Regions from separate parts of the Cronobacter universalis NCTC 9529 genome, predicted to be linked through region 4. Evidence: predicted binding sites of a transcription regulator. Region 4 holds the regulator's gene; each other region holds the start of a gene.
The links. The regulator PhoB, encoded in region 4, activates phosphate uptake and scavenging genes when phosphate is short. The targets are predictions, from matches to a motif close to CTGTCATAAAACTGNCNNAT.
Positions count from the first base shown of each region.

Region 1: the regulator PhoB is predicted to act here: its motif matches at 4,403-4,422, upstream of serA (phosphoglycerate dehydrogenase).
Region 2: the regulator PhoB is predicted to act here: its motif matches at 5,745-5,764, upstream of rpoH (RNA polymerase sigma factor RpoH).
Region 3: the regulator PhoB is predicted to act here: its motif matches at 3,559-3,578, upstream of glpT (glycerol-3-phosphate transporter).

Region 1 covers NZ_CP012257.1:3,474,190-3,482,275, reverse strand. The annotation lists gene AFK65_RS16000 (small-conductance mechanosensitive channel MscS) at 1-761, shown strand, start outside; gene argO (arginine exporter ArgO) at 907-1,542, shown strand; gene AFK65_RS15990 (oxidative stress defense protein) at 1,647-2,429, shown strand; gene argP (DNA-binding transcriptional regulator ArgP) at 2,456-3,349, opposite strand; gene rpiA (ribose-5-phosphate isomerase RpiA) at 3,517-4,176, shown strand; gene serA (phosphoglycerate dehydrogenase) at 4,446-5,684, shown strand; gene AFK65_RS15970 (5-formyltetrahydrofolate cyclo-ligase) at 5,765-6,361, opposite strand; RNA gene ssrS (6S RNA) at 6,378-6,561, opposite strand; gene zapA (cell division protein ZapA) at 6,604-6,933, opposite strand; gene AFK65_RS15960 (YecA/YgfB family protein) at 7,095-7,673, shown strand; gene pepP (Xaa-Pro aminopeptidase) at 7,697-8,086, shown strand, end outside.
Region 2 covers NZ_CP012257.1:4,012,399-4,020,484, forward strand. The annotation lists gene AFK65_RS18545 (aromatic amino acid transport family protein) at 188-1,429, opposite strand; gene AFK65_RS18550 (4-aminobutyrate--2-oxoglutarate transaminase) at 1,806-3,071, opposite strand; gene pdxR (MocR-like pyridoxine biosynthesis transcription factor PdxR) at 3,190-4,683, shown strand; gene rpoH (RNA polymerase sigma factor RpoH) at 4,732-5,589, opposite strand; gene ftsX (permease-like cell division protein FtsX) at 5,852-6,907, opposite strand; gene ftsE (cell division ATP-binding protein FtsE) at 6,900-7,568, opposite strand; gene ftsY (signal recognition particle-docking protein FtsY) at 7,571-8,086, opposite strand, start outside.
Region 3 covers NZ_CP012257.1:2,930,620-2,938,705, reverse strand. The annotation lists gene AFK65_RS13535 (sensor histidine kinase) at 1-1,364, shown strand, start outside; gene AFK65_RS13530 (YfaZ family outer membrane protein) at 1,505-2,047, shown strand; gene AFK65_RS13525 (nicotinamide mononucleotide deamidase-related protein YfaY) at 2,141-3,337, shown strand; gene glpT (glycerol-3-phosphate transporter) at 3,687-5,039, shown strand; partial or broken gene glpQ (glycerophosphodiester phosphodiesterase) at 5,049-6,107, shown strand; gene yfaE (class I ribonucleotide reductase maintenance protein YfaE) at 6,198-6,452, opposite strand; gene nrdB (class Ia ribonucleoside-diphosphate reductase subunit beta) at 6,454-7,584, opposite strand; gene nrdA (class 1a ribonucleoside-diphosphate reductase subunit alpha) at 7,758-8,086, opposite strand, start outside.
Region 4 covers NZ_CP012257.1:1,057,263-1,065,348, forward strand. The annotation lists gene mak (fructokinase) at 1-762, shown strand, start outside; gene sbcC (exonuclease subunit SbcC) at 804-3,953, opposite strand; gene sbcD (exonuclease subunit SbcD) at 3,950-5,164, opposite strand; gene phoB (phosphate response regulator transcription factor PhoB) at 5,363-6,052, shown strand; gene phoR (phosphate regulon sensor histidine kinase PhoR) at 6,075-7,388, shown strand; gene brnQ (branched-chain amino acid transporter carrier protein BrnQ) at 7,787-8,086, shown strand, end outside.

The DNA of each region.
Region 1 (8,086 bases), 1.9 Mb from region 4:
ATATCGACGCTACCGTGGCGGATTTCCTCTCGGCTCTGGTGCGTTACGGGATCATCGCCTTTACGCTGATTGCCGCGCTGGGCCGCGTGGGCGTGCAGACGGCGTCGGTTATCGCCGTTCTCGGCGCCGCAGGGCTGGCTGTGGGTCTGGCGCTGCAAGGGTCGCTTTCAAACCTCGCGGCAGGCGTGTTGCTGGTGACCTTCCGTCCGTTCCGCGCGGGTGAATATGTCGATCTCGGCGGCGTCGCCGGCTCCGTGCTGCATGTGCAGATCTTCTCCACGACGCTTCGCACGCCGGATGGCCGTATCGTCGTGGTGCCGAACGGGAAAATCATCGCAGGCAACATCATTAACTTCTCCCGCGAGCCGGTGCGTCGTAACGAATTTATCATTGGCGTCTCTTACGACGCGGATATCGATAAAGTGCGCGCGCTGCTGACGGAGATTATTCAGTCCGATGACCGCATCCTCAAAGATCGCGAAATGACGGTGCGCATGAACGAGCTGGGCGCGTCGTCCGTGAACTTTGTCATTCGCGTCTGGAGCAAGAGCAGCGATCTGCAGGAGGTTTACTGGGACGTGCTGGAGCGCATCAAGAAAACGCTGGATGCCAACGGTATCGGTATTCCTTACCCGCAGATGGATGTGCATTACAAGCCGGTGAAAAACGAGGCTGAAGAGAAAGCGCAGCCGCAAGCGCCGCACTCTGCGATTATTACGCAGCCTGACGCGCCGAAAGAAAAACCGGCCGACGGTCAGTAAGCTCAGGACGGTCTGCTATATGCAGACCGTTTTTTTACCCTGCTTCATTAGCGTTGCTTATTGGTGATTAAAAATATTCGTTTTTGCTAATGAAAAGCTGCCCTTACACTGAGCGCCTGTGATGACAACGCTTTGGGAACGCAACGTGTTAAGTTTTTATTTTCAGGGGTTTGCCTTGGGTGCGGCGATGATTTTGCCGCTCGGCCCGCAAAATGCTTTTGTATTAAATCAGGGCATCCGCCGCCAGTATCATCTGATGATCGCGTCGCTCTGCGCGCTCAGCGATATCGTCCTGATCTGCGCCGGGATTTTTGGCGGCAGCGCTGTCCTGATGCAGTCGCCCTGGCTGCTGGCGCTGGTGACATGGGGCGGCGTGGCGTTTTTGCTGTGGTACGGCTTCGGGGCGCTGAAAACCGCGCTGGCAGGCAACCCGGAACTGGCGTCGGCGGAAATTCTCAAACAGGGCAGGCTGCGTATTATCACCACGATGCTCGCGGTCACCTGGCTGAATCCGCACGTTTATCTCGACACCTTTGTGGTGCTCGGCAGCCTTGGCGGACAGCTTGACGCTTTACCGAAACGCGCCTTCGCGCTTGGCACCATCAGCGCGTCGGTTATCTGGTTTTTCAGCCTTGCGCTGCTTGCCGCCTGGCTTGCGCCGCGTCTTCGCACCGCAAGAGCGCAGCGGACGATTAATCTGCTGGTGGGCCTGGTGATGTGGGTTATCGCCTTCCAGCTGGCGCGCGAAGGGATACATCATCTGTCCGCGCTCGGCCTCTAAGCCTTCTCTGATGGACATTCCGCATTGAGCCGCTAAGCTTGCAGGCAGATGCCCGACTCTCTCTGGCGGGCGGTTTTACTTGCACGCAGCATGGAGGAAGAACAGTGAAGTTTAAAGTGATGGCCCTTGCGGCAATGATTGGTTTTGGCGCGACGTCCGTTCAGGCGAATGAACTGCCCAACGGCCCGCATATTGTCACCTCCGGCACGGCGAGCGTGGATGCGGTACCGGATATCGCGACGCTGTCTATTGAGGTCAACGTCTCCGCGAAAGACGCGGCATCCGCGAAAAAACAGGCGGACGATCGCGTGGCGCAGTACCTGACCTACCTGCAGAACAACGGCGTGGAGAAAAAAGACGTTAACGCCGCCAACCTGCGCACCCAGCCGGAATATGAGTATCTCAAGGATGGCAAAACCCAGCTGAAAGGCTATCGCGCGGTACGCACCGTCGACGTGACGTTGCGCAAGCTCGATAAACTGAACGAGCTGCTGGATGGCGCGCTCAAAGCGGGCCTGAATGAGATCCGCTCCGTCTCTTTAGGCGTGGCGCACCCGGATGAATATAAAGATAAAGCGCGTAAGGCGGCCATCGACGACGCGGTGCGTCAGGCGCAGCAACTGGCGAGCGGCTTTAACAGCAAACTTGGCCCGGTTTACAGCGTGCGCTACCACGTTTCTAACTACCAGCCGACCCCGATGATGCGCATGATGAAAGCCGAAGCGGCGGCGCCAGCTTCCGCGCAGGACACCTACGATCAGCAGACGATCCAGTTCGACGATCAGGTGGATGTGGTGTTTGAACTCCAGCCTTCCCAGGCCCAGAGCGGTACGGCGAGCCAGGGAACTGCGCCGGCGGCGACCAACGCGCCATCACAGCAGCAGTAAGAAAAACCCGCCATCTGGCGGGTTTTTTAATCCTGACGCAGCACTTTGCGTCCGTAATCCAGCAGCGCGTCGGTGACCTTGCGCATCATACGGCTCTCCGGCGCGAAGCGGTGCCAGAAGAGCATCCGGCGCTGGTAAAGCCCGGGTGTCAGGTCGATAAGCTCGCCGCTTTGCAGCTCTTTTTCAATCTGCAGATGCGGGATCATACAGCAGGTCGTGCCCTGGCGCGCCAGCTGTACGAAGGCTTCCGACGAGTTAACGATGTGGCAGGGCACGCTGCCCGGCGGCAGATCGAAATTCTGCTGTAAAAACGCCTGATGCATATCATCCAGATGGTCGAACGCGACGGCGGGCGCTTTCAGGAGCGACGCGCGCGTTACGCCGTTCGGGAAGTAGCGATCGGCAAAAGGTTTCGAGGCGACGAAGAGATAGTCCAGCGCGCCCAGTTGATCGACAAGACAGCTCGGCAGCGCCTGAGGCTGAATACTCACCGCGCCCACCACTTCGCCGCGGCGCAGCCGCTCCTGAGTGCGGGTTTCATCTTCCACCTGCAAATTGAGGCGTACCGGCGAATCCGCCAGCACGGGCGCCAGCGCGGGCAAAAGCCAGGTCGCGAGACTGTCGGCGTTGACCGCGAGCGACAACAGCAATGGCGTCGAGCCGGTCTGCTCATCGCCCAGCCACTCTTCTTCCAGCAGCTCGACCTGGCGCAGCAGGGCCAGCAGTTTTTGCCCCTGCTCGGTCGGGCGCGGCGGCACGGTGCGCACCAGCAGCGGCTGGCCAAAGGTGTTTTCCAGCTGTTTAATTCGTTGTGACACGGCGGACTGCGTAATACACAGCTTTTGTGCGGCGCGCTCAAACCCGCGCTCTCTTATCACCGCATCCAGCGCCTGTAGTGTTCGGTAGTCCGGGCGTTTCATCTCTGTGGTGTGCTCCCTGTCTCGTTATGTTTCGCACTATGACATAAATTTGCACCGGATACAGACCCAAACGCAAACATCGGAGCTGTGCCGCAGAATGACTCGCCCATTGCGTGACGGGTTGTTTTATAATGCGCCACAGTTTTTACACCACAGGCAAAACTCTCATGACGCAGGATGAACTTAAAAAAGCCGTCGGCTGGGCCGCACTGAAGTATGTCGAGCCGGGCACGATTGTCGGCGTAGGCACGGGCTCCACCGCCGCGCATTTTATCGACGCGCTGGGCACCATGAAAAACGAGATTGAAGGCGCGGTTTCCAGCTCTGACGCCTCCACCGCGAAGCTCAAAAGCTTGGGCATTACCGTTTTCGATCTGAACGAGGTGGATTCTCTCGGCATCTATGTGGATGGCGCAGATGAGATCAACGGCCAGATGCAGATGATCAAAGGCGGCGGCGCGGCGCTGACGCGCGAGAAAATCATCGCGTCGGTGGCAGAAAAGTTTATCTGTATCGCGGACGCGTCCAAGCAGGTGGATGTGCTCGGCACTTTCCCGCTGCCGGTGGAAGTGATCCCGATGGCCCGCAGCGCGGTCGCGCGTCAGTTGGTCAGGCTCGGCGGACGCCCGGAGTATCGTCAGGGCGTGGTGACGGATAACGGCAACGTGATTCTGGACGTTTATGGTTTGACCATTCTGGATCCGATTGCGCTGGAGAACGCCATCAACGGCATTCCGGGCGTCGTCACCGTCGGCCTGTTTGCGAACCGCGGCGCGGACGTGGCGCTCATCGGCACTGTAGACGGCGTAAAAACCATCGTAAAATGATCTGACAGGGGCGTTCCGGCGCCCCTGCGGTTAAAAAAATTCCCCTGCGTTAAATTTGGTGACATCTCTCACATTTTTGTATCCATCCTGTTAATCCTTCCGTCATATTTCTGCCATGCGACATTTTCTTCTGCCTTTTATCTCTGCGTGATGTTTCTTCAATGTCGCGACGCAAACGTTCATATTGCCGGAAACGCAAATTTTGATATGTTGGCAGAAGGCTGGCTTATTTCAGCTTCATAACAGTTCAGACAAGACAGGGTCGGGAAATGGCAAAAGTATCGCTGGAGAAAGACAAAATTAAATTCTTGCTGGTGGAAGGGGTTCACCAGAAAGCCATCGATAGCCTGCGTGCCGCAGGTTATACCAATATCGAATACCACAAGGGCGCGCTCGACAGCGAACAGCTGAAAGCGTCCATCCGCGATGCGCACTTTATCGGCCTGCGATCCCGTACTCATCTGACTGAAGAGATTTTTGCCGCAGCGGAAAAACTGGTCGCGGTCGGCTGCTTCTGCATCGGCACCAACCAGGTGGATCTGGACGCGGCGGCGAAGCGCGGCATTCCGGTCTTCAACGCGCCGTTCTCCAACACTCGCTCGGTAGCCGAGCTGGTAATTGGCGAACTGCTGCTGCTGCTGCGCGGCATTCCTGAAGCGAACGCCAAAGCGCATCGCGGCATCTGGAACAAACTCGCGACGGGGTCGTTTGAGGCGCGTGGTAAAAAACTGGGTATTATCGGTTACGGCCATATCGGCACCCAGCTTGGTATCCTCGCGGAATCGCTGGGGATGAACGTGTTTTTCTACGATATCGAAAGCAAGCTGCCGCTCGGCAACGCAACCCAGGTCCAGCATCTCTCCGATCTGCTCAACATGAGCGACGTGGTGAGCCTGCATGTGCCGGAAAACGCGTCGACCAAAAATATGATTGGCGCGGAAGAGCTGGCGCTGATGAAGCCTGGCGCGCTGCTGATTAACGCCGCGCGCGGTACGGTGGTCGATATCCCGGCGCTGTGCGAGGCGCTCTCCAGCAAACATCTGGCGGGCGCGGCGATTGACGTCTTCCCGGTTGAACCTGCGACCAACAGCGATCCGTTTAACTCGCCGCTGTGCGAGTTCGACAATGTGATCCTGACGCCGCACATCGGCGGTTCAACCCAGGAAGCGCAGGAAAACATCGGTCTGGAAGTGGCGGGCAAGCTCGCGAAATACTCCGATAACGGCTCGACGCTCTCAGCGGTGAATTTCCCGGAAGTCTCTCTGCCGCTGCACGGCGGCAGCGTCAGCCGCCTGCTGCACATCCACGAAAACCGTCCGGGCGTGCTGACCGCCATCAACCAGATCTTTGCCGAGCAGGGCATTAACATCGCGGCGCAGTATCTGCAAACCACGCCGCAGATGGGCTATGTGGTGATTGATGTGGATGCGCCGGAAGATATCGCGTACAACGCGCTGCAAAGCATGAAGGCGATTCAGGGCACGATCCGCGCGCGCCTGCTGTACTGAAGTGATAAGGCCGGGCATTTTACCCGGCCTGCTGAACGAGATGTTGAGCCGGGTTAGCGTAAGCGACCCGGCTTTTTATTTCACCAGCGCCAGGTTTTGGTCGGCGTCACCACCGCGGGCAGGGGAATATCCCACTCCTGCACCGGGAGGCTTTCCACCTGCTGACAATCGTGCGCGTAGCCGACCGGCAAGAATCCGTGCGCGCGCCAGTTTTGCAACGTGCGATCGTAAAAACCGCCGCCCATGCCGAGGCGCTGTCCAGTGTTGTCAAACGCCACCAGCGGCGTGATAAGCACGTCGAGACGGTCTAACGGCAGGACATGGCGCACATCCAGCGCAGGCTCAAGGATTTTCAGACGATTCGTGGCGAGCAGGCTGTCCGGCAGATAGCGCAGAAACAGCAAATTGCCGGGGCTGAAAGGGTGAAGCACGGGCAGGCACACCTGTTTTCCGGCGCGCCATAGTCCTTCAATTAGCGGACGGGTATCAAGCTCGCCATCAAAAGAGAGAAACACCGCCACGCTTTTCGCTTCCACCACCGGGGCGAAGCCCAGCATACGCGCAGCGGCCTGTTCGGCGAAATGCGCCTGCTGCTCGGCCGTCAGCGCACGGCGCTTGTAGCGGATCTCTTTACGGATGTGCTGACGAAGGTCTGAAGTAACGGGAAATTCAGTCATGGTAGTAGAAGAAGGGGGAATCTCCGAGATGCCGCCGCAGGCTGTAACCCTTGAACCCGTGGTTCAAGGTGAATGCGTCGTCACGGTTTTCAGGCTTCTCGGACGAACCGAGCATGCTCACCAACCGTGGAGCGTCACATTCTGTTTTTTTGAAATATCGGCTCAGGGGACTGGCCCGCTTGCGAACATCTCAGAGAAATTTTTTACTTCACGGTCACTCTACCATAGTAAACCCTGAAGCGTTATTCAAACTTTGGCTCCGCTCTTTCGCTTATGCGACCTTGCTCAAGTAATGCTTGTTCAATGGTCTGCTGGAGCATCCGGATACGCTGTTCCATGTTGGCCGCGTAGTCACGGGTTTTCACTTTTTCCTGAGCCAGCTCATAACAGATGTTTAATGCTGCGATGAAAACTAACTGCTCAGTATTGGTGACTCTAGTGCGAACTTTCAGATCTTGCAACCGTTGATTCAGCTCGTCCGCAGCCTGATTCAGTGCATCTCGCTGTTCAGGCGGGCAATTCACCCGCAGTGAACGCCCAAAAATTTGGATATCGACTGGTTGTGCAGACATTCCACTTTCCTGCTGTTGACTCGCCAACCATTCGCGCCGGGGCTGCGAAGGGGCGACACTATAGCTACCCTGATATGAAGACACAAGCCCTTTTCTGGTATCACCAGGGCACGAAGTGGTAGCATAACACGAACTCCTCCTCCCAACGACGACGAATGCGCATGTCTATACAGAACGAAATGCCTGGTTACGACGAGGTCGGCCAGTTGCTCAATCAGCAAGGCGTGGGCCTGACCCCCGCAGAAATGCACGGCCTTATCAGTGGAATCCTGTGCGGCGGCAATCATGACAGCAGCTGGCAACCGCTGCTGCACGACCTGACCAACGAGGGGCTGGCGTTCGGCCAGCAGCTCGCTCAGGCGCTGCGTCAGCTGCACGCCGCCACCAGCGATACGCTGGAGGATGACGGCTTTATGTTCCAGCTCTGGCTGCCGGACGGCGACGATGTCTCGGTCTTTGACCGCGCCGATGCGCTGGCGGGCTGGGTGAACCACTTCCTGCTGGGCCTCGGCGTCACCCAACCGAAGCTCGACAAAATCACCGGCGAAACCGGCGAAGCCATCGACGACCTGCGCAACATCGCCCAGCTCGGCTATGACGAAGGCGAAGATCAGGAAGAGCTGGAGATGTCGCTTGAGGAGATCATCGAGTATGTGCGCGTCGCGGCGCTGCTCTGCCACGACACCTTTACGCGCCAGTCACCGACCGCGCCGGAAGTGAAAAAGCCCACGCTTCACTAACATTCGTTTACTCAGGAGGTGCAATGACACAGCAAGAGTTTCTGCGACGCCGTCAGGCGTTGCTGGCGAAAATGGCTCCGGCCAGCGCGGCGCTGATTTTCGCCGCGCCGGAAGCGACGCGCAGCGCCGACAGCGAATACCCGTACCGCCAGAGCAGCGATTTCTGGTACTTCACCGGCTTCAATGAACCCGAAGCGGTGCTGGTGCTGATTAAAAGCGATGAAACGCACAGCCACAGCGTTATCTTTAACCGTCTGCGCGATAAGACCGCGGAGATCTGGTTTGGCCGTCGTCTCGGGCAGGAGGCGGCCCCGGCGAAGCTTGGCGTCGACCGCGCGCTGGCGTTTAACGAAATCGACGAGCAGCTGTATCAACTGCTGAACGGGCTGGATGTGGTCTACCACGCGCAGGGC
Region 2 (8,086 bases), 1.4 Mb from region 4:
TCCGCTTCGCTTAGCAGCGCAGCATTTAATATTAGTTTTAAGCCCTGCCGCCCGGCTAAAAGCAGCATACTCTGCTAAAAACATACCCCATTTTTATGAATTTGGAATCACTATTTTTCACGTCAATTATGGTGGGAAGTGGCGAAAAAACGTCCGCCGCGCCTGTCACGCGGCGGGTTATCGGGTTTTACCAGCCTGCGGGCAGATAACCGAAGGCGGAGAGCACCGCGTAAATCGCGCTGGCGACATAGAGCAGCACAATCAGCCCCTGGATGAGCGGATGCGTGCTCCAGCTACACTGCCAGCGGGGCGTTATCTCCCCGCGGCGGCGCGCGCCGCGCAAAATAAGAATAGGCATAATGGAGAGGATCACGCCGCTGAAGACGCCTGCAAAGTAGAGCGCGTTCACAAAAGAGACCAGTCCGCTGTAGGCCAGCGCGAACGGCGGCAGCGCCACGACCGCCAGCACGCCGAGGCGTTTAAGCGGCTGCGCGTCGTCGCCGAGACGAAATTTGTCGAAGATATTGGTCAGGAAACTGCCGCCAAGCCCCCAGTAGGAGGTGAGCATCGCGCACAGCGCGAAAATATTGGCGGAAAAGAACGCCCACTCGCCGAGCGCCCGGCCCCAGGAGATGGTCGCCACTTCAGAGATATTATCAAGCCCGCTCAGCGCGATAACCGACAGCGGCACCAGCGCCAGCAGCGTAAAGGTAATGACCATCCCGACGATAATCGCTTTCGGCAGCTTTTCAGGTTTGTCGGCAAACCCGCGCGCCATCTCCGGCACAATGTACTGCGCGGCGAAGCAGAACGCGGTGACGTTAAACACCGGCACCATGTAGCGCCAGTCGCCATCCAGCAGCCAGCGCATCTGCGTCGATTCATGCAAAAGCGTGGCGACTACCAGCACCGCAATCATCACCACCATGCCGATACTGATAAATTTCTCGCCGCGCCCGATTGCCTTCAGCCCGAGCCAGAGAATGCCCGCCGCCGGAATAAAGAAAATCAGGCTGCCGATGGCGGGCGAGACGCCGATAAGCGAGCTGAGCAGTTTGCCGCTGCCGGTCATGTAGGCGGTGAGCGCGCCGACGCTGTTAACGCATACCGACGCGAACATCAGCCAGGCGCCGATGCGCCCGACATAGCGCCCGGCGAGGCCGCTTAACTGTAAATGCGCGCGGGTGCGCAGCGTCGCTTCCGCGACATACAGCATGGTGATAGTGGTCAATACGCCGACGAGGGCGAGCCAGAAGAGGAGCGGCATAAAGCCCGCTTTGCTGGAGGCGTAGGCGATGGAGAGTACGCCCGCCCCGATGTTGGTGCCGACGATCATCGCGACGCCTTCAACGAAGCTCAGGGATTTAGAGGATGACGCTGCCCGCTCTCGGGACGCCCACAGTGAGGCGGAAGTGGTGTTCTCAGACATAGTTCTTCCTTAAATATCCGGCGGCTATCACCACCGGAAGCGGTTGTGTTCACGGTGTGTTGTTGTGTTAGCAAGTGAGATATTTAAGCTTCGGGCCTGTCAGCCTCCCGAAGCGCGCTCCTTCGCAGGTCACCCCAAAGACGCGCCGTTATGGCCCGCTGCTGCGCGGCGGCCAGACCATAAGGCGGGCGCCCTCGGGGTAATTCCTGTTCGTTTTACGGCAGGGTTTGGTCTGCCTTGCACGGTGGGCGCGCTACGCTTACCCACCCTACGGACTGTTTCGGTGGGTGCGCTGCGCTTACCCACCCTACGGCCAGAGGCTGTGCTTTTATGTAGGGCGGGTAAGCCGTGCGCACCCGCCGTTTAAGCCCCAGATTTAGCGCCCCAGCGCGCGCGAGAGGATCTCCAGCGCCTTGCTGAACTGCGCGTCCGGGATGGTCAGCGGGTAAAGGAAGCGGATAACGTTGCCGTAAACGCCGCAGCTCAGCAGCAGCAATCCCTCTTCGCGGGCGCGCGTCAGCACCTGCTGCGTAAATTCAGGCGACGGCTTGCCGGTCTGCGGATCGTTAAACTCCACCGCCACCATCGAACCCTGCCCGCGGACTTCGGCAATCGCCGGACAATACGTCCGCGCCTGGTTGAGCACTTCCTGTAAGTGCTGGCCCAGCTCGTTCGCGCGTTGGCAGAGATTTTCCTGCTCAATCACGTCCAGCACCGCGTGCGCTGCTGCGACCGCCAGCGGGTTACCGGCGTAGGTGCCGCCAAGACCGCCCGGCGCAGGCGCGTCCATCACCTCCGCGCGCCCGACCACGCCCGAGAGCGGCATCCCGCCCGCGAGGCTTTTCGCCATCGTCAGCAGATCCGGCTTCACGCCGTAATGCTCCATCGCGAAGAGTTTGCCGGTGCGTGCAAAACCGCTCTGTACTTCATCGGCAATCAGCAGAATGCCGTGCTCGTCGCACAGCGCGCGCAGGGCCTCCATAAATGCCGGCGGCGCGACGTTGAAGCCGCCTTCGCCCTGTACCGGCTCCAGCACGATGGCCGCGACCTGATCCGGCGCGATATCGGCTTTAAAAATACGCTCCAGGCTCGCCATCGCGTCATCCACCGACACGCCGTGCAGCGCGTTCGGGAATTGCGCGTGGAATACCGAGCCCGGGAACGGGCCGAAGCCGATTTTGTAAGGCGCCACTTTGCCGGTGAGCGCCATCGTCATAAACGTGCGCCCGTGGAAGCCGCCGCCGAAGGTGATTAAGCCAGGGCGGCGGGTATACGCGCGCGCGATTTTCACGGCGTTTTCCACCGCTTCCGCGCCGGTGGTGAAGAACGCGGTCTTCGCCGGGCCGTCAATCGGCGCGCAGGCGTTGATGCGCTCCGCAAGCGCCACATAGCTTTCGTAAGGGACTATCTGGTACGCCGTATGCGTAAAGGCGCGCAGCTGATTTTCGATGGCCTCCACCACGCGCGGGTGACGATGGCCGGTGTTCAGCACCGCGATCCCCGCCGCGAAATCGATAATCTCGTTGCCTTCCACGTCCCACAGGGTGGCGTTGTCGGCTTTTTCGGCATAGAAGCCGCACATGACGCCGACGCCGCGTGGGGTGGCGCTCTGACGACGTTGGTTCAATTCTGAATTTTTCACCCGCATTCTCCTGCTGATAAACGTCACTTTTTAGCAACAAACCTGAAACAGTGACGTTTATTTACCCAGGCTATGGCCCTATAATCGAGTACCAGTTTTGAATAAATGAGGGATCCAATTGCATTCTTTAGTGTCCGATCTCTTATTGCTTCGCCTCGGCGAACAGCGCGATGAACGCCTGCATAAGCGGCTCTATAACGCGCTGCGCCTGACTATTCTCGATGGCAGCCTGCCTGCGCAAAGCCGCCTGCCCGCCTCGCGGGATCTCGCGCAACAGCTCGGCCTTTCTCGCAACACTGTGTTAACAGTTTATGAACAATTACTCGCAGAAGGATATGTGACCTCTCGCGCCGGCAGCGGCACGTTCGTCGCCGGAATGCTGCCGGACAGCCTGTTATCTGCGCCGCCGGTAGCGCAGGGGCAGCACGATCGCGTTGCGCACGCGGAGTTCTCCTCGCGCGGCAAAACGCTGCTCGGCCAGGTCAGCGCCAGCCCGAAACAGTGGGGCGCGTTTATCCCCGGCGTGCCGGACGTTCAGGCGTTCCCGCATCAGCTGTTCAGCAAAATTCAGGCGCGGATCAGCCGCCGCCCTGGCCCGCAGCGCCTCACCTACAGCTGCCAGGGCGGCACGCCGGAGCTACAGCGCGCGCTGGTGGATTATCTGCGGGTGTCGCGATCGGTTCACTGCGCGGCGGATCAGGTGCTGATCACCGAAGGGATTCATCAGGCTATCGATCTGGTGGCGCGCATGCTGTGCGATCGTGGTGATACGGCGTGGGTGGAAGAGCCCTCATACTGGGGCATCCGCCATGTGTTGCAGATGAATGAGGTAAACATTACGCCGGTGACGGTCGACCGCGCGGGCATGGTCCCGCCGGAAAGCGCCGGGACGCCGCCGCGGCTGATTTTCGTCACGCCGTCGCATCAGTATCCGCTGGGCGCGGTCATGAGCCTTGAGCGCCGTCAACGCCTGTTGACGCTGGCGCGCCAGACCGGCAGCTGGATCGTGGAAGACGACTACGACAGCGAATTTCGCTTTTCCGGCCAGCCTATACCGGCGTTGCAGGGGCTGGTGGCGGACCCGCCGGTGATTTACATCGGCACCTTCAGCAAAACGCTCTATCCGGGCCTGCGTATCGGCTATGTGGTGCTGCCGCGCGCGCTGGCGCAGGAGATGAAAACCGCGCATGCCGAGCTTTATCGCGGCGGCCATTCGATTATCCAGGCGGCGCTGGCGGAGTTTATCGAGGCCGGGCATTACAGCGCCCACATCCGGCGGATGCGGCTGCTGTATGGCCGCCGCCGGGCGTTTCTGACAACGCTGATAACGCGCTATCTGGGGCCGGAGGCGCTGTCGGATTTCAGCGATAACGCCGGGCTGCATCTGGTGCTGAATCTGCCGGATGATGCGGACGACGTGGAGATTGCCCGTCTTGCCAACGCGCGCGACATTCTGGTGCGCCCGCTGTCGCGCTACTACCTGACGGAGAACCGGCGTCGCGGCCTGCTGATGGGGTTCGCCTGCGTGGCGGAGGAGAAAATGGAGGGGGCGTTTAAAGCGCTGCTGACATGCATCGAGGCGGCTTACCCGGCGCTTTCGCGCCGCGCATAAAACAAAACACCCCGCTTAAGGCGGGGTGTGTCATCAGGCTGACGTGGCTTACGCTTCTATCGCGGCGCGCAGCTTTTTCATCGCGTTTTTTTCAAGCTGACGCACGCGTTCGGCAGAGACGCCGTAGCGGTTGGCCAGCTCCTGCAACGTGCTTTTGTTGTCTTCATCCAGCCAGCGCGCGCGAATGATCTGCTGGCTGCGCTCGTCAAGACCCTGCATGGCGTCGGTCAGTTTGTCGGCGGCGTGTTCTTCCCAGTTGTCATCCTCAATGCCGTCGGCAAAGTTAGAAGACTTATCCTGAAGGAACAGCACCGGAGCCATCGGCTGGCTGTCACCCGCGTCATCATCCGGGGACATGTCAAAGGTCATGTCCTGCGCGGCCATACGCGATTCCATTTCACGCACGTCTTTGCTGGAAACGCCCAGCTCGCGGGCCACCATTTCCACTTCATCCTGGTTAAACCAGCCCAGACGCTGCTTGGTTTTACGCAGGTTAAAGAACAGCTTACGCTGCGCTTTGGTGGTGGCGACTTTCACGATGCGCCAGTTACGCAGCACATATTCGTGAATTTCAGCTTTGATCCAGTGCACGGCGAAAGAAACCAGACGCACGCCCACTTCCGGATTGAAGCGACGCACCGCTTTCATCAGGCCGATATTGCCTTCCTGAATCAGGTCCGCCTGCGGCAGGCCATAGCCCGCATAGTTACGAGCGATATGAACAACAAAACGCAGGTGAGACAGGATCAGCTTTTTCGCTGCTTCCAGATCGCCCTGGTAATGCAGCTTTTCAGCCAGTGCCCGCTCTTCGTCTGCCGACAACATCGGCCAGGCGTTGGCCGCCCGGATATAGGAATCCAGGTTACCGACCGGGGCTAAAGCTAAAGTTTGCATTTCTTTGGTCATTCAAATCCTCTCAATCGACATCGGACTGGCGTTCGTCCCCATCAGGCAACAAACGGGCCAGTGTGTTTGAGCAACGAGAATATCAGCCACTCTTTTATCAGACCGTGATTTTATCCACAAGTTCCCTGTAGGCTTGTGAATAAATTACGCACAAAATGTGACATTGCTATGATAAAGCGTGGGCAGGAGAAGCAGAAGTTCATCGGTACGCATCCCCTGCTGACGGGAACTCGTAGCAGGGGATGATTATAACAAATATTTTTTACTCGGGGGTAAAGTGACGTAAATGTTGCACCGTGGCAAGCCAGGCGGCCGCCCAGCCGATCATGGAACAGACCAGCAGCAGCAACAGGCACTCATCGAAAGATAACCCGCTGATTTCAAAGGTTGTGCCGAAGACTTTCGCCACATCCGTCACCGCGGCGGATAACCGCATCACCAGGATTTCTGACAGAATCAGTGAGAGCAATGCGCCGGTAAACCCGAGCAGCGCGCCGCCGTACAGGAACGGACGCAGAATAAAACCATCCGTCGCGCCAATAAGTTTCTGCACGTTGATGGTGTCGCGGCGCGCGAAAATGCTCAGGCGCACGCTGTTACCGATAACCAGGAATACGGCTGCCACCATCAGCACGCCAATCATCGCCGCGACGCGCCCGACCAGCCCGGTGAGCGCCGACAGCCGCGCGAACCAGCTGTCGTCCATGCGCACTTCGTCAACGCCCTGAAGCTTCGCCACGCGGTCGCGCAGCGTGTTGAGCGCTTCGCTGCTCTGAAAATCGAGCTTCGGCTCGACCACTACCACCGCCGGCAGCGGGTTTTCTTCCAGCATATCCAGCGCGCCGCCAAAGCCCGACCAGTTGCGGAATTCGCCAAGGGCCTCGTCGCGCGAGAGGTAATTCACCTTCGCCACGCCCGGCTCGGCCTGAAGCTGCCCCACCACCTGCTGCGCGGCGTTATCGTCGAGCGTTTTATCGAGATAGACCGTGATCTGCGGCGACGGGTAATACTGCGTCGCGGCCTCGCTGACGTTCTTATAAACCATGTAGCAGACGCTTGGCAGCGTCAGCGAAATGGCAATCACCATCACCGTTAAAAACGTGGCGAGCGGTTTGCTTTTCAGATCGGCAAGCGCGCCCTGCCAGGCGTAACGCACCTGTTCATTGATGCCGCCCTGACGCGATTTGCCTTTGGTGTTGGAGCCTTTATTTCGCTTCTGCACAGGCCGTCCTGTTTCACCGGAAGAACGCTGTTTACGGAAATTATCCAGTTTGTTGCTAAAGCGCCGGATTTCATTCAGCGCGTCACGTTTATTCACCAACACGGCCTCCATGCAAATGCCCTTCGCTCAGGGTGAGCACCGGGTAGCTGCGCCGTGAGATAAGCCCGGTGTCGTGCGTCGCCATTAATACGGTCACCCCGACGCGGTTAAATTCTTCGAAAAGACGCAGAATGCCTTCCGAGAGGGCGTCATCCAGGTTGCCCGTCGGTTCATCCGCCAGCAGTACGGCCGGTTTATTCACCACGGCGCGGGCGATGCCCACGCGCTGCTGTTCACCGCCGGAAAGCTGAATCGGGAAGTTTTTCGCTTTGTCCAGCAGACCGACCTTATCCAGCGCCGCCGATACGCGACGGCGAATATCTTCGCCGCTGGCGCCCGCGATGATCAGCGGGATCGCCACATTATCGTAGACCGTTCTGTCCATCAGCAGATGGTGATCCTGGAAAATCATGCCGATCTGACGACGCAGAAACGGCACTTCGCGGTTTTTCAGGCGGCTGATATCGTGACCGCCGAACCAGATTTTCCCGGCGCTCGGCCGTTCGATACCGCAAATCAGCTTCAGCAGCGTACTCTTACCGGCGCCGGAGTGGCCGGTAAGAAATGACATCTCGCCAGGCCGCAGGTGGAAGGTCACCCCCTGCAGCGCTTGTCTCCCACCGAGATAGGCTTTGCTGACATGTTCAAAGCGAATCATGGTTAATCCTCTCGGGCAAAAAGTGCCTCAATAAAGTCGCCCGCGTTAAACGGACGCAAATCTTCAATACGTTCGCCCACACCAATGTAGCGAATCGGAATACCAAACTGATCGGCCACCGAGAAGATCACGCCGCCTTTGGCGGTGCCGTCCAGCTTGGTGAGCGTAATGCCGGTGAGCCCTACCGCCTCGTGGAACAGCTTCGCCTGGCTGACGGCGTTCTGCCCGGTGCTGGCATCGATAGTCAGCATCACTTCATGCGGCGCGTTCTCGTCGAGCTTTTTCATCACGCGAACGATTTTTTTCAGCTCTTCCATCAGGTGCGATTTATTCTGCAAACGCCCGGCGGTATCGGCAATCAGCACGTCCACGCCGCGCGCTTTCGCCGCCTGGATGGCGTCGAAAATCACGGAGGCGGAATCCGCGCCGGTGTGCTGCGCGATAACCGGAATGTTATTGCGCTGGCCCCAGACCTGGAGCTGCTCCACCGCGGCCGCGCGGAAGGTATCGCCCGCCGC
Region 3 (8,086 bases), 1.9 Mb from region 4:
GGGCGTTTTCGGCCTTAAACAGCTATGTCAGCGCGCTGAATGCCGCGACCCAGGCCTACGATCGCACGCTGCTGGCCTCGGCGCGCATTCTTGCCGAGCGCCTGAACGTCCAGCACGGTGAATTGCAGGCGGACGTGCCTTGGGTGGTGCTGGACAGCGTCGAGCGCAACATGAATGACCGGCTCTACTACAAAGTACAGGATACGCACGGGCGGGTGATCTCCGGCTATGACGATCTGCCGTCGATGCCGCGCGGGGTGGCGCGTACCGACCTTTACCCGGCGCTGGCGTGGTTTTATCACGCGACCTATCAGGGCCAGCGGTTGCGGGTGGCGCGGCTGCTACAGCCGGTCAATGAAGATGGCATTAACGGCATGGCGGAGATTTACGTCGCCGAGACGTTGCAGTCGCGTCATCTGCTGGCCCGACAGTTGCTTATCTCGTCTGCGCTTTCGCAGGGCGGACTGGTGCTGTTAACGCTGGTGCTCGCCGGACTGTTACTGCGTCGCGTACTCAAGCCGATGCGTAAGCTGTCGCGCCTGATGGTCAGACGCTCGCCCGGCGAGCTGACGCCGCTGCCCGATCTGCTGCCGTGGTCGGAAACGCGGCTGCTGATCATCGCGTTCAACCGCTATATCAGCCGTCTGCGCGCGCTGATTGCCCGCCAGGAGCGCTTTAGCGCCGACGCCTCGCATCAGTTAAAAACGCCGCTCACCGTGCTGAAAACTCAGGCGGCCGTCGCGTTGGCCAGCGCCGATCCGGCGCAATGGCGCGAAAGCCTCCAGGCGATGAGCGCGACGCTCGATCAGACTATCGATCTGACCGAGCGGTTGTTGCAGCTCGCGACGCTGCGGCGCGCGGAGCCGGGCGATACGCGCACGCTTGATGTGGTGGATCTGGTGGCGGCGGCGCGGGAAAGCTGCTTCTCCCGCCTGCCGCAGGCGCGCAGCAAACCGGTCGATCTCGGTTACGAAGGTGAAGAGGGGCCGGTGTGGGTCGCCGCCGAGCCGTTACTACTGGCCGAGCTGTGCGCCAACTTGCTGGATAACGCGCTGAAATATACGCCCGCAGGCGGCGTGGTGACGGTACGCGTCTGCGTTGAGGCGGGCGAAGCGCGTCTTGAGGTGGAAGACAGCGGCCCTGGGATTGACGCCGCCCAGCGCGACCAGGCGCTGACGCCGTTTCGCCGTCTCGATAACGCCAGCGCGCACCCCGGCGCCGGGCTGGGGCTGGCGCTGGTTAACGATATCGCCCGCTGGCACCGCACCCGGGCAGAACTGTTAAAAGGCGAGCAGCTCAGCGGACTGCTGGTGCGCGTGCGTCTGCCGCTGCATCCGTCCGCGCGCGGCCAGAGCGCCATTTAATGCTGATCCGCATAGGTGTTTTCTCCTTTTTCACGCGCCGAAGGGAGGCGGTGACCGCCTCGCATTGATCGCCGCCCCGATACAGGTACAATGCCGCGTTGCGTTTGCAGGACTCTTTTTCTTTTTTTGAGATACATGGAATGAAAAACACACTTCGTTTAGCACTGGCCGGCCTGCTGCTGGCTGCCACTCAGGCGGGCGCTGTCAGCGTCAACGGTTCTGTGGGCGAGCATTACACCAATATGGGCGTCGGTTTCGGCACGGAAAGCAGCGGTCTGCAGCTGACCGGCAACTGGGCGCACAATGACGATCATGGCGATATCGTGGGCGCGGGACTGGGCTTCAATATGCCGCTGGGGCCGTTTATGGTCACGCCGGGCGTGAAGGCCATTTACCTGAACCCGAACGAAGGGGATGAAGGCTACGCGGCGGCCGTCGGCGGCGGCGTGCGCTGGGATATCGGGCAGCGCTTCTCGCTGTTTGGCGATTACTACTATTCGCCGGATTCGCTCTCCAGCGGCGTGAACGACTACCAGGAAGCCAGCGCGGGCGCGCGTTTCTCCCTGTTCCGCCCGCTCAGCGTGGAAGCCGGTTACCGTTATATCAATATGACCGGTAAAGATGGCGATCGCGACAGCAAAGTGGCCGATGGCCCGTACCTGGGCGTCAGCGCAGGGTTCTGATTTTCCGGGCGCGGTGTTCCGCCGCGCCTGTTTTTCTCCTTCTTCTTTTCTCTGCGCGCTATAGTAAAGCCTTCCCTTCCTGCGGAGAAAATAATGCTACAGACAGAAATGCTCTCGACCGGCGATGAGGTGCTCCACGGTCAGATTGTCGATACCAACGCCGCCTGGCTTGCCGATCTGTTTTTTAATCAGGGGTTGCCGCTGACCCGCCGCAACACCGTGGGCGATAGTCTCGAATCGCTGGTGTCCGCGCTGACCGAGCGCAGCCAGCACGCCGATATCTTAATCGTCAACGGCGGCCTCGGGCCGACCAGTGACGATCTCAGCGCCGAGGCGGCGGCCCGCGCGGCGGGTGTTGAGCTTACGCTGCACGAAGGCTGGCTCGCGCAGATGGAGCGCTTTTTCTCGGAACGCGGGCGCGTGATGGCCGCAAGCAACCGCAAACAGGCGCTGCTGCCGGCGGGCAGCGAAATGATCGACAACCCGGTCGGCACCGCCTGCGGGTTCGCGATTAAGCTCAACCGCTGTCTGATTTTCTTCACGCCGGGCGTGCCGTCTGAATTCAAACGGATGGTGGAGCATGAGATCCTGCCGCGCCTGCGCGAGCGCTTTACGTTCCCTCTGCCACCGCTCTGCCTGCGTCTGACCACGTTCGGGCGCTCCGAAAGCGATCTCGCCGCCGCGCTCGATCCCCTGACGCTACCGCCGGACGTAGTGATGGGTTATCGCTCCTCCACGCCGATTATCGAACTCAAACTCACCGGGCCTGCGTCGCGCCGCGCGGAGATGGAGGCCCTCTGGCCGCAAGTGCGTGCGGTGGCGGGCGACAGCCTGATTTTTGAAGGCACCGAAACGCTGCCTGTCCAGATTGCCCGCTGCCTGCGCGAGCAGCAGCTCAGCATTACGTTAAGCGAGCAGTTCACCGCGGGCCTGCTGGCGCTGCAACTGTCGGGCGCCGACGCGCCGCTGCTGGCAAGCGAAGTGCTGCCCGCCCAGGTGGAGACGCTGGCGCAGACCGCCCACTGGAACGTGGAGCGCCGTACCCGCCATCTCGCCGATCTGGCGCTGAGCATTGCGAGCTTTGAAGACGACGAGATTAACATCGCGCTGACCACGCCGCAGGCCACACACGCCGTGCGCCTGCGCTTTAACGCCAGCCGTTACGCGCTGCGTATTCGTCAGGAGATTTGTGCCATGATGGCCCTTACGCTGGTGCGCCGCTGGCTGAACGGCCAGGACGTGACGGCAAGCCAGGGCTGGGTGCAGGTGGTCGACACGCATTCGGTCTGACGGCTCAACCGAGCGCCCGTACATCGCCGGGCGCTCGTGATTTTCCGCACATGCCGGTTTCCTGCTTTCGCCCCTGTCCGTATTTATCTGTAACGCCCTTCTTTTCCTTTTGGCTCACGATATCTCCATTCTGCGTCATCCCTTGTCTTTTTTGGGCTTAATCGAAAATAAACGCGCGCATAACGAAAATTAATCGTGATGCGATGCGCATTTGTTTTCGATTGTCATAATTCTGTAACATTTTGTGCGATGTTTCACAGCATAAATAATCCATTTTGCCTACTATCACGCTCGCAAAGGAAAGATAAGTAAAACGAATAGATATAAACCTCATCAGCAGGAGACAGAGATGCTAAGTATTTTTAAACCCGCCCCGCATCGCGCAAGGCTGCCTGACGGCGAGATAGATCCGCTCTATCGTCGCCTGCGCTGGCAGATTTTTATGGGGATTTTCTTCGGCTATGCCGCTTACTATCTGGTGCGTAAAAACTTTGCCCTGGCGATGCCATATCTGGTGGAGCAGGGCTTTTCACGCGGCGATCTCGGTTTTGCGCTTTCGGGCATATCCATCGCTTATGGATTCTCGAAGTTCATTATGGGTTCGGTCTCTGACCGGTCGAATCCGCGCGTCTTTCTGCCCGCAGGCCTGATCCTCGCGGCGGCGGTGATGCTGTTTATGGGCTTCGTTCCCTGGGCGACGTCGAGCATTATGGTGATGTTTGTGCTGCTGTTCCTGTGCGGATGGTTCCAGGGCATGGGGTGGCCGCCGTGCGGGCGCACGATGGTGCACTGGTGGTCGCAGAAAGAGCGCGGCAGGATTGTCTCCGTGTGGAACTGCGCCCATAACGTGGGCGGCGGTATTCCACCGCTGCTGTTTCTGCTCGGCATGGCGTGGTTTAACGACTGGCACGCCGCGCTCTATATGCCTGCCTTTGCGGCAATTCTGGTGGCGATTATCGCCTTCGCCCTGATGCGCGATACGCCGCAGTCCTGCGGTCTGCCGCCCATCGAAGCGTACAAAAATGACTACCCGGACGACTATAACGAGAAGCATGAAGAAGAGCTGACCGCGAAGCAGATTTTCATGCAGTACGTGCTGCCGAATAAACTGTTGTGGTACATCGCCATCGCGAACGTCTTCGTGTACCTGCTGCGCTACGGCATCCTCGACTGGTCGCCGACCTACTTAAAAGAGGTGAAGCATTTTGCGCTGGATAAATCTTCCTGGGCATATTTCTTCTATGAATATGCAGGCATCCCCGGCACGCTGATTTGCGGCTGGATGTCGGACAAGGTTTTCCGCGGCAACCGCGGCGCGACCGGCGTATTCTTTATGACGCTGGTGACCATCGCCACCATCGTCTACTGGCTCAACCCGCCGGGCAACCCACACGTTGATATGGCGTGCATGATTGTCATCGGTTTCCTGATTTACGGCCCGGTGATGCTGATTGGTCTGCATGCGCTGGAGCTGGCGCCGAAAAAGGCGGCGGGCACCGCGGCGGGCTTTACCGGCCTGTTCGGCTACCTCGGCGGCTCGGTGGCGGCGAGCGCTATCGTGGGCTACACCGTCGATTTCTTCGGCTGGGATGGCGGCTTTATGGTGATGATTGGCGGCAGCATTCTGGCGGTATTGCTGCTGATTATCGTGATGGTCGGTGAGCACAGACATCACCACGCAACGCAGGCGAAACGCGGATAAGGAGCACCCATGACACTGAAAATGACGCTGGCGGCGCTGGCGATTGGCGTGATGTCGGCAAGCGCGCTGGCGGCGGATAAACTGGTGATCGCCCATCGCGGCGCCAGCGGCTATCTGCCGGAGCACACGCTGCCCGCCAAAGCGATGGCCTATGCGCAGGGCGCGGATTACCTTGAGCAGGATCTGGTGATGACCAAAGATGACCAGCTGGTGGTGCTGCATGATCACTATCTGGATCGCGTCACCGACGTGGCGGAGCGCTTCCCCGACCGCGCGCGCAAAGATGGCCGATACTACGCGATCGATTTCACGCTCGCGGAGATCAAATCGCTGAAATTCAGCGAAGGCTTTGAGCTGGAAAACGGCAAAAAGGTGTAGACCTTCCCTGGTCGCTTCCCGATGGGTAAATCCGATTTCCGGGTGCATACCTTTGAAGAAGAAATTGAGTTTGTGCAGGGGCTGAACCACTCAACCGGTAAAAACATCGGTATTTACCCGGAGATCAAAGCGCCGTGGTTCCATCATCAGGAAGGCAAGGATATCGCCGCGAAGACGCTGGAAACCCTGAAAAAATATGGTTACGCCACGAAGCAGGATAAGGTCTATCTGCAATGTTTCGACGCCAACGAGCTTAAGCGCATTAAAAATGAGCTGGAGCCGAAAATGGGGATGGATCTGAAGCTGGTGCAGCTTATCGCTTACACCGACTGGAACGAAACCCAGGAGAAGCAGGCCGATGGCAAATGGGTAAACTATCGCTATGACTGGATGTTTAAACCGGGCGCCATGAAGCAGATTGCGCAGTACGCCGATGGCATCGGGCCGGATTACCATATGCTGGTGGCGGAAGGCTCGACCAAAGACCATGTGACGCTGACCGATATGGCGAAAGAGGCGCACGCCAGCCATTTGCAGGTGCACCCGTATACGGTGCGCGCCGACCAGCTGCCGGTATACGCTACGGATGTGAACCAGCTTTATGACGTGCTGTATAACAAGGCGGAAGTGGATGGATTGTTTACCGATTTCCCGGATAAAGCGGTGAGTTTTTTGAAAGATAAACGCTGATCTTGCCGGGTGGCGGTTTCGCCTGATCCGGCCTGGTACTGTGGTTTGCCAGGCCGGGTATGCGTCGCGCCACCCGACAATACGGCGTTGTTACATCTCTATTTCGATATCGCCCTGCGGTTTACAGCAGCAGGGCAAAATCTCGCCCTCCTGAATAAACGCCAGCGGTTTCGTCAGCCACTGCACCTGGCCTGCGACCAGTTTGCAGCGGCACGAGCCGCAATAGCCTTCACGGCACTGGTACTCCACCGTCACCGCGTGTGACTCCAGCGCCACCAGCAGGGAAGGGTGCTCGTCCGGGCACGACAGCTCGGTGCCCGTCACGCGAAGCGTAATACGACCCATATCAGAGCTGGAAGCTGCTCAGATCGTCATGGTCGATTTCAGAATCGATCTGGCCGACCAGATAAGAGCTCACTTCCACTTCCTGCGGCGCCACCTGCACGTTATCGGACACCAGCCAGGTGTTGATCCACGGAATCGGGTTGGAGCGGGTTTTGAACGGCAGATCCAGACCGACAGCCTGCATACGGATGTTGGTGATGTACTCAACGTACTGGCACAGAATATCTTTGTTCAGGCCGATCATGGAGCCGCCCTGGAACAGGTATTCCGCCCACTCTTTCTCCTGCTGCGCCGCCAGCACGAACAGGTCGTAGCACTCCTGTTTGCATTCTTCGGCAATCAAGGCCATTTCCGGATCGTCTTCGCCGCTGCGCATCAGGTTCAGCATGTGCTGGGTGCCGGTCAGGTGCAGCGCTTCGTCACGCGCGATAAGGCGGATGATTTTCGCGTTGCCTTCCATCAGTTCGCGCTCAGCGAACGCGAAGGAGCAGGCGAAGCTGACGTAGAAGCGAATCGCTTCCAGCGCGTTGACGCTCATCAGGCACAGGTAGAGCTTTTTCTTAAGCTCGTGCAGGTTCACGGTCACGGTTTTGCCGTTGACGCTGTGCGTGCCTTCGCCCAGCAGATGCCAGTAGCTGGTCATCTCGATCAGGTCGTCGTAGTAGTGCGAGATGCCTTCGGCGCGCTTTAAGATCTGCTCGTTGGTGACGATGTCGTCAAACACCACCGCCGGATCGTTGACGATATTGCGGATGATGTGGGTGTAAGAGCGCGAGTGGATCGTCTCGGAAAACGCCCAGGTTTCGACCCAGGTTTCCAGCTCCGGGATGGAGATCAGCGGCAGCAGCGCCACGTTCGGGCTGCGGCCCTGGATGGAGTCAAGCAGCGTCTGGTATTTCAGGTTGCTGATGAAAATGTGTTTTTCATGATCCGGCAGCGCCTGGAAATCGATGCGGTCGCGGGAAACGTCCACTTCTTCAGGGCGCCAGAAGAATGACAGCTGCTTTTCGATAAGCTTTTCGAAAATTTCATATTTTTGCTGATCGTAACGCGCCACGTTGACCGGTTGGCCAAAAAACATGGGTTCAAGGAGCTGGTCGTTTTTCGTCTGTGAAAATGTGGTGTAGGCCATGACGTAAATCCTGTCTGCAAACAATATCGGCTGTTGATGGTGGGTGCGCTTCGCTTACCCACCCTACGGCCAACGGTTCGGCTGTTAACGGTTCGGCTGTAAATGGTGGGTGCGCTTCGCTTACCCACCCTACGGCCTTAACAACAAGAGGGCGGGTTTCCCCGCCCTGCGTTTTAGATTTTACATGCGCCGCTTTCGCAGCCGTCATCCTGAATGGATGGCGCCAGGTCGTCCTGGGCATCTTCCGCGCCGTCGCGGGTGTTCTGATAGTACAGCGTCTTCACACCGAGCTTATAGGCGGTGAGCAGATCTTTCAGGAGCTGCTGCATCGGCACTTTGCCTGACGTAAAGCGCGTCGGATCGTAGTTGGTGTTGGCAGAAATCGACTGGTCGATAAATTTCTGCATGATGCCCACCAGCTGCAGATAGCCGTCGTTGCCCGGCATTTCCCACAGCAGCTCGTATTTATCTTTCAGCTGCTCGTAGTCCGGCACGACCTGAC
Region 4 (8,086 bases):
GAAAAAGAGACCGGCGAGCGCGGCACCGTGGGCGTCGGCATTCCGGGCACGCTCTCGCCGTTTACCGGCGTCGTTAAAAACGCCAATTCGACGTGGCTGAATGGCCAGGCGCTGGATAAAGACCTTAGCGCGCGGCTGGCTCGTGAGGTGCGGCTCGCCAACGACGCCAACTGTTTCGCCGTGTCGGAGGCGATCGACGGCGCGGCGAAAGGCGCGCAGACGGTCTTTGCGGTCATCATCGGCACCGGCTGCGGCTCCGGCATTGCGCTTGGCGGCATGAGCCATATCGGGGCCAACGGCAACGCGGGCGAGTGGGGGCATAATCCGCTGCCGTGGATGGATGAAGACGAACTGCGCTACCGTGAAGAAGTGCCGTGCTACTGCGGCAAGCAGGGCTGTATCGAAACCTTTATCTCCGGCACGGGCTTCGCGACGGACTATCATCGCTTAAGCGGCCAGCCGCTCAAGGGCAGCGAAATCATCCGGCTGGTGGAGGCCCAGGACGCGCTGGCGGAGCTTGCGCTCAGCCGCTACGAGATGCGGCTCGCGAAATCGCTGGCGCATATCGTCAATATTCTCGACCCGGATGTGATTGTGCTCGGCGGGGGCATGAGCAATGTCGACCGGCTCTATAAAACCGTGCCGCCGCTGATGAAACACTGGGTATTCGGCGGCGAGTGCGAAACGCCGGTGCGCAAAGCGGCGCATGGCGATTCCAGCGGCGTGCGCGGCGCGGCGTGGCTCTGGCCCGTGGTGCGTTAATATAAAAGAAAGGGGCGCGAGGCCCCTTTTGTTTTCCGGCCTTAGTCGACCTGATACTCCCGCGCCAGGCGGCTCACGCCAAGGCCGTTAATCTTTCTGACCTTGATCTGCACCGGGATACGCTCTTTCATCGCCTCTACGTGGCTGATGACGCCGATGGTTTTGCCGCTGGCGTTCAGCGCGTCCAGGGCATCCAGCGCCGTATCGAGCGTCTGGGCGTCCAGCGTGCCGAAGCCCTCATCCAGGAACAGCGAATCGATGCGGGTTTTGTGGCTCACCAGATCCGAGAGCGCCAGCGCCAGCGCGAGACTCACCAGGAAGCTTTCGCCGCCGGAAAGCGTGCGGGTGTCGCGCACCGCGTCCGCCTGCCAGGTATCGACGACTTCCAGCTCCAGATCCTCGCTCAGCTTGCGTTTAAGCAGGTAGCGGCCATGCAGGCGCGTCAGCTGGTTATTGGCCAGCCACACCAGATTATCCAGCGTCAGCCCCTGGGCGAACTTACGGAATTTATCGCCTTTCTGCGAGCCGACCAGATGGTTGAGCTGGCCCCATTCGTCGGCGTCGCGCCGCGCTTCGTCAATCTGCCCGAGAAGCGCGGCCAGCTGCGTGCGACTCTCTTCATCCTGGCGCAGCTGCTGGCGCAGTTCCCCCTGGCGCGTGGTGTTATCGCGCAGCTGCTCCGTGACTGCCGTGAGCAAGGCCTCCCTCTGCTGAGCGTCAGCCTGCTCATCCAGCGAAGCCGGGCGCGCGCCGAGGTGACGCTCCAGCGCCTGGAGCGCCTGCGCGAGCAGCGTCTGCTGCGTTTCGCGCTCGCGCTCCAGCCGTTGTTTCTGCGCTTCGAGCTGGCTGCGGGCGGCGTCGTCCAGCAGGGCGACGAGAAACGCCGCTTTATCCGCAAACGGGCTTGCGGCAAGCGCCGCGTCAAACGCCTGCACGGCGCTCTGGTAGCGCGCGCGCTCCTGCAGAAGCTGCGCGCCGAGCGTCTGCCACTGCGCCTCCAGCGATAAACAGCGCGTATGGATCTCCTGGCCCGCGCGCGGCAGGTCGTCTGCGGCGAGCGACGCCGCCTGCGCGTCGCCCTCCTGCGGCAACAGGCTCAGCAGCGCTTCACAGGCGGAAAGCTGTTCACGCAGGCGTTGCTGGCGTTCGTGATACTGCTGCCAGCGGCGCGCCTCTTCTTCGCGTTCGGCGAACCACGGCGCGGGGTTGTCGTCATCCGGCGCGGGCAGGGAGAAGGCGTCGAGCTGTTCGCGCAGGGCGTTCTGCTGGGTCTGGCAGGCGGCTTTAAGCGAAGCGATCTGACGCTGCGTGCCCTCAAGCGTGGCCTCCAGCATCTGGCGCTCGCGCAGCAGGTGCAGTTGCTGTTCGCGGCGGGTCTGCTCGTCAAGCCAGGGGGTGAGATCGTCGCCCGGCGCATAATCCAGGGCGGCGGCGGCGCACAGCGTCTGCCATTGCGAGGTGAGCGCTTGCTCCTCTTCCAGCAGGCTTGCCGCTTCGCTCTCCTGCTGCTGGCGCTGTTTCATCAGCGCGTCGAGCTGGCCGCGCAGCGCCGCGCCCTCGGTGCCGAGCTGCTCTTTCTCCTGCTCAAGCTGCGCAAGACGCAGGCGGCTCGCGTCAGGTTTCAGCGCCTGGTACGCCTCCACAGCCGGGTGTTCGGTCGCGCCGCAGAGCGGGCAAGGGCTGCCGGGTTGCAGGCGCGCGCGCTCTTCAACGAGGCTTGCGATGCGCTGATCCAGATCGCAGACCGCTTTCGCGCGCTCCACCTCCTGCTGTTTGGTTTTGTAATCCTGACGCTTTTGCGCCAGCTGCTGTTCGGCGAGCTGGATCTGCGTTTGCAGAGCGCCGTTTGCTTCCTGCAGGCGTGCTTTACGGCGCGTCAGGGGCGCGAAAGTTGACTGAAGCATTGAAAGCGTCTGGCGCAGCGGGCGCTGCTCGTTAAGCTGCGCCAGCGCCTGCGCGGCGTCCTCCGGCGAGAGCGCAAGCCCGGCGTCCGGCAGCGCGTCGCGCTTGCGGCGGGTGGCGTCGAGCGTCTCGTTCAGCGTACGCAACTGTTCGCGGTCGCGCTTTTGCTGCGCCAGCACCGCGCGCCAGCCCGCGAGCTCGCTGCTCCAGAGGCGAAAGCGGTCGTGCTCCGCAAGCCACTGGCCGAGTTGCGTGAGTTCTGCCGTCTGCGCCTGCGCCTGTTGCGCGGCGGCCTGGCGGATCTCCCGGCGGCGCTGCTGGTTTTCCTGTAAGCGAACGCTTACTTCTTCATACTGGCGGCTGGTCGCGATAAAGGCGGTTTCCAGCTCCTGACAGCGCAGCCAGGCCGGACGCAGTTTTTCCGCCGGTAGCGCCGCCTCAAGCCGCGCCAGATCCGGGGCGGCGGCCTGTAGTGCTTGATCCGCCGCCGCCGCCGCATGGCGCGCCGCGTCGAGCGCGCTGGCAAGCGCGGTGCGCTGCGTCAGCCACAGGTGTTCTTGCTGTAACTGGCGCTGGCGGGCGAGCAGCGTTTTTTCCTCGTCAGTGAGCGCCTGCAAACCTGTGGTTAAGCTTTCCCGTTGCGCTTCGTCCAGCAGGCGCACGCCCTGCGCCTGCGATTCGAGCTTCTCAAGCTGGCTGCGGGCTTCTTTATGCTGTTCGAAAATACGCGCCGAGACCTGGCCGTAGATTTCCGTGCCGGTCAGCTCTTCCAGCAGTTCGGCGCGCGCTTTTGCTTCGGCATTGAGAAAGGCGGCGAACTGCCCCTGCGAGAGCATCATCGAACGGGTGAAACGGTCGTAATCCAGCCCCGTCAGCGCGGCAATTCTGTCGAGTTTGTCTTTGATTTTATCGGCGACGATTTTACCGTCTTCGCAGCGCGCCAGCTCTACGCGCGGCGCCTGTAAATTGCCATCTGGCTGGCCGCGCGCGCGGCTCTGGCTCCAGAAGGCGCGCCAGGCGACGCCTTTGACTTCAAACTCCACTTCCGCCAGACACTCGGCGGTGTCGCGCGTCATCAGGTCATTCTGGCTTTGCGACAGCGCGTTCAGGCGCGGCGTGCGGTGGTAGAGCGCAAGGCAGATGGCATCCAGCAGCGTGGTTTTGCCCGCGCCGGTCGGGCCGGTAATGGCGAAGAGTCCGTTGCTTGCGAACGGTTCAGCGGTAAAGTCGATTTTCCATTCGCCTTTCAGCGAATTCAGGTTTTTCAGCCGCAGGGTTAAGATTTTCATGCCTCGTCCTCCTCGTGCAGGCTCTCCAGCGTGCGGGCGAAGAGCGTGCGCAGGCGCGCTTTCTCCGGCTCCTCCAGCGCTTCCAGCTCCAGGCGGCGCTCAAACACCTCTTCCGGCCCCAGCTCGCTGAGCGTTTCGGTGCTGAGCGTGCCGAGCGCGCGCTCGCGCATTTCGCGGCTGCGGCGCAGAAGGACGACCTCCACCGGCAGGCTTTCGGTGAGCAGGCTTATCTGACGGTGCATATCATGCAGAAACTCGGCGGTGTCGATTTCGATATCGAGCCAGACTTTCGGCTCGTCCGGCGCGTCGCGCCACTGTTCGAGCTGCGCGGTAATGGACTCCAGGCTGCCTTTCAGCACCGCCAGCGGCTGGCTGACCGGCACCGGCAGGGCCGTGACGTCGCGCAGTTTGCCGTCGGCGAACTCCACCAGATAAACGCTTTTCTCTTTGCCGGTTTCATCAAAGCTCAGCGCAATCGGCGAGCCGCTGTAGCGGATATGCTCGCAGCCCGCCACTTTCTGGGCGCGGTGGATATGCCCGAGCGCGATATAATCGGCGGGCGGAAAGCGGTCCGCCGGGAAGGCGTCGAGCGTGCCTATATAGATGTCGCGCACCGCGTCACTTTTGGTCACGCCGACGGTGGTAAGATGGCCGGTCGCGATAACAGGCAGGTTGCGCTCGCCGCGAAGCGCGCAGGCGGCCTCATAGCTTTGCTGATAGTGCAGGCTGATGGCCTCCAGCAACTGCTGCTGTTTTTCACGACCCGACTGCCCGCCAAGGCTTCGCAGCACGTCGCGCGGGCGCAAAAACGGCACCGGGCAGAGCACCGCGCCCGGCTCGCCGTCGCGGCGGTATAAGAGAGTGGCCTGCGTTTCTGGCGTGAGCTGAGCGCTGGCGATAACCTGCGTGTTCAGGCAGGCCAGCAGTTCGCGGGATTCATTGAGCGTCGCGACCGAATCGTGGTTGCCGCCGAGCACGATAAGCGGGCAGTTCGCCGCCTGAAGTTTGACGACAAAGCGGTTGTAGAGCTCGCGCGCGTAGCTTGGCGGCGCGCCGGTATCGAAGATGTCGCCCGCGACGATGATGGCGTCCACCTGATGCGCTATCGCGGCGTTCAGCAGCCAGTCGAGAAAGGCTTCATGTTCGGCGGCGCGGCTTTTGGCGTAAAAATTTTGACCAAGATGCCAGTCTGAGGTATGCAGAATACGCATGGGATGCCCTGTGGCGAAAAAGCGAGAAGGGGATTATAAACATCCAGTACCGCGGGTGTCCTGTTTCGTCGCGCCGCCGGGTTTTTCCCGGCGTGCTGACAGGTCATCTTACGGTCATCTTTTTCATAAATCTGTCATAAATCTGACGCATAATGGCGCCGCATAACATACTGTTTACTTTATTTAACAGGGCGAATCATGGCGAGACGTATTCTGGTCGTTGAAGATGAAGCACCTATCCGCGAGATGGTGTGTTTCGTACTGGAACAAAACGGCTTCCAGCCGGTGGAAGCGGAAGATTATGACAGTGCGGTGAATCAACTCAATGAGCCCTGGCCCGATCTGATTTTGCTGGACTGGATGCTGCCCGGCGGATCGGGGATCCAGTTTATTAAACATATCAAACGCGAAGCGCTGACCCGCGAGATCCCTGTGGTGATGCTGACCGCGCGCGGCGAGGAAGAAGATCGCGTGCGTGGGCTGGAAACGGGCGCCGACGATTACATTACCAAACCGTTCTCCCCGAAAGAGCTGGTGGCGCGTATTAAAGCGGTCATGCGCCGTATCTCGCCGATGGCGGTGGATGAAGTCATCGAAATGCAGGGCTTAAGCCTCGATCCGTCATCGCACCGGGTGATGACCGGCGAAAGTCCTCTCGATATGGGGCCGACTGAATTCAAGCTGTTACATTTCTTTATGACGCACCCGGAGCGCGTTTACAGCCGCGAACAGTTGCTGAATAACGTCTGGGGCACCAACGTGTATGTGGAAGATCGTACCGTGGATGTGCATATCCGTCGCCTGCGTAAGGCGCTGGAACAGAGCGGTCATGACAGAATGGTACAAACGGTGCGCGGTACGGGTTATCGGTTCTCAACCCGTTTTTAAACCCAAAACAGGAGTGTGACGCGTGCTGGAACGGCTGTCATGGAAAAGACTGGTGCTGGAGCTGTTTTTTTGCTGTATTCCGGCGCTGGTGCTCGGGGCGATATTCGGCTATCTGGCATGGTTTTTACTGGCGGCGGTGACCGGATTGCTTATCTGGCATTTCTGGAATTTGTTGCGCCTCTCCTGGTGGCTGTGGGTCGATCGCAGCATGACGCCGCCGCCCGGCAGCGGCAGCTGGGAGCCGCTGCTCTACGGCCTGCACCAGATGCAGTTGCGCAATAAGAAACGCCGCCGCGAACTGGGCAATCTTATCAAACGCTTTCGCAGCGGCGCGGAATCCCTGCCGGACGCCGTGGTGCTGACCACGGAAGAGGGCGTCATCTTCTGGTGCAACGGTCTTGCGCAACAGCTGCTTGGCCTGCGCTGGCCTGACGATAACGGCCAGAACATCTTAAACCTGCTGCGCTACCCGGAATTCACCAGCTATCTGCGCGGCCAGGAGTTTAACCGGCCACTGCATCTGGTGCTCAACAACGGGCGTCATCTTGAATTTCGCGTGATGCCGTACAGCGAAGATCAGCTGTTAATGGTGGCGCGCGACGTCACGCAGATGCATCAGCTCGAAGGGGCGCGGCGTAACTTTTTCGCGAACGTCAGCCATGAGTTGCGCACGCCGCTGACCGTCTTGCAGGGTTATCTGGAGATGATGCACGAGCAGACGCTCGAAGGGCCGCTGCGTGAAAAAGCGCTGCATACGATGCGCGAGCAGACCTTCCGTATGGAAGGGCTGGTGAAACAGCTACTTACGCTTTCGAAAATCGAGGCGGCGCCCGCGATGCAACTCAACGAAACGATAGACGTGCCGCTGATGCTGCGGGTGGTGGAGCGCGAAGCGCAGACGCTGAGCCAGCAGAAGCATACCTTCACGTTTGAGGTCGATCCGCAGCTCAAAGTGCTCGGCAACGACGAGCAGTTGCGCAGCGCGATTTCAAACCTGGTCTATAACGCGGTCAACCATACGCCCGAGGGCACGCACATTACGGTGCGCTGGGAGCATGTGGCGAACGGCGCGCGTTTTAGCGTGGCCGACACCGGGCCGGGGATCGCCGCGGAGCATATTCCGCGCCTCACCGAGCGATTCTATCGCGTGGATAAGGCGCGCTCGCGCCAGACGGGCGGCAGCGGGCTGGGGCTTGCGATTGTGAAACATGCGCTGACGCACCACGACGCGCGTCTGGAGATTGAAAGTACGCCAGGCAAAGGCACCACGTTTTCGTTCCTTCTGCCGGAGCGGCTGATTGTGACATCGCCCGCCAGAACCGTTTCTGCGGTTTAATTCGTAAAGCTTCCTTTCCAAGGCCAGCCATAAGCTGGCCTTATTCATTTTTTCATCGCCTTTGAACGCTTTTTTCAGCGTTTGGCGCTTTTTTGCTCGCGCGAATCGCCGGAGGTTTTTTACGATTTCAGATTTTATCACTGCCCTGAAACTTAGATCTGGCATAAAGGTCTGGTTTTACGATCCCGTCTTGCCTTTAAACGTTATAAGCGTTTAAATTGCGCCCCTGCTCTTGCCAGACCGACTGTTTTTACGGGGTAAATCGAAAAACAATTCTTCGCCAGCGTAATCGGGAAGCATATCCCGCTGTCAGCCCTGGAAATAGCGGCGTTTTCGTCAGGTGACTGGCGGTAAAAAATTATTCAATTTCAACACCACATCCACAGGCAGTAAATCTTATGACCCATCACTTAAAATCGCGCGACATTATCGCACTGGGGTTTATGACCTTTGCGCTGTTCGTTGGCGCGGGCAATATCATTTTCCCTCCCATGGTTGGTTTGCAGGCCGGTCCGCATGTCTGGATGGCGGCGATCGGCTTTCTGATCACGGCCGTTGGTCTGCCTGTGCTGACCGTGGTGGCGCTGGCGAAAGTCGGCGGCGGCGTTGACAGCCTGAGCCATCCGATTGGCCGCGTGGCGGGCATTCTGCTGGCGACCGTCTGCTATCTGGCCGTCGGGCCGCTGTTCGCCACACCG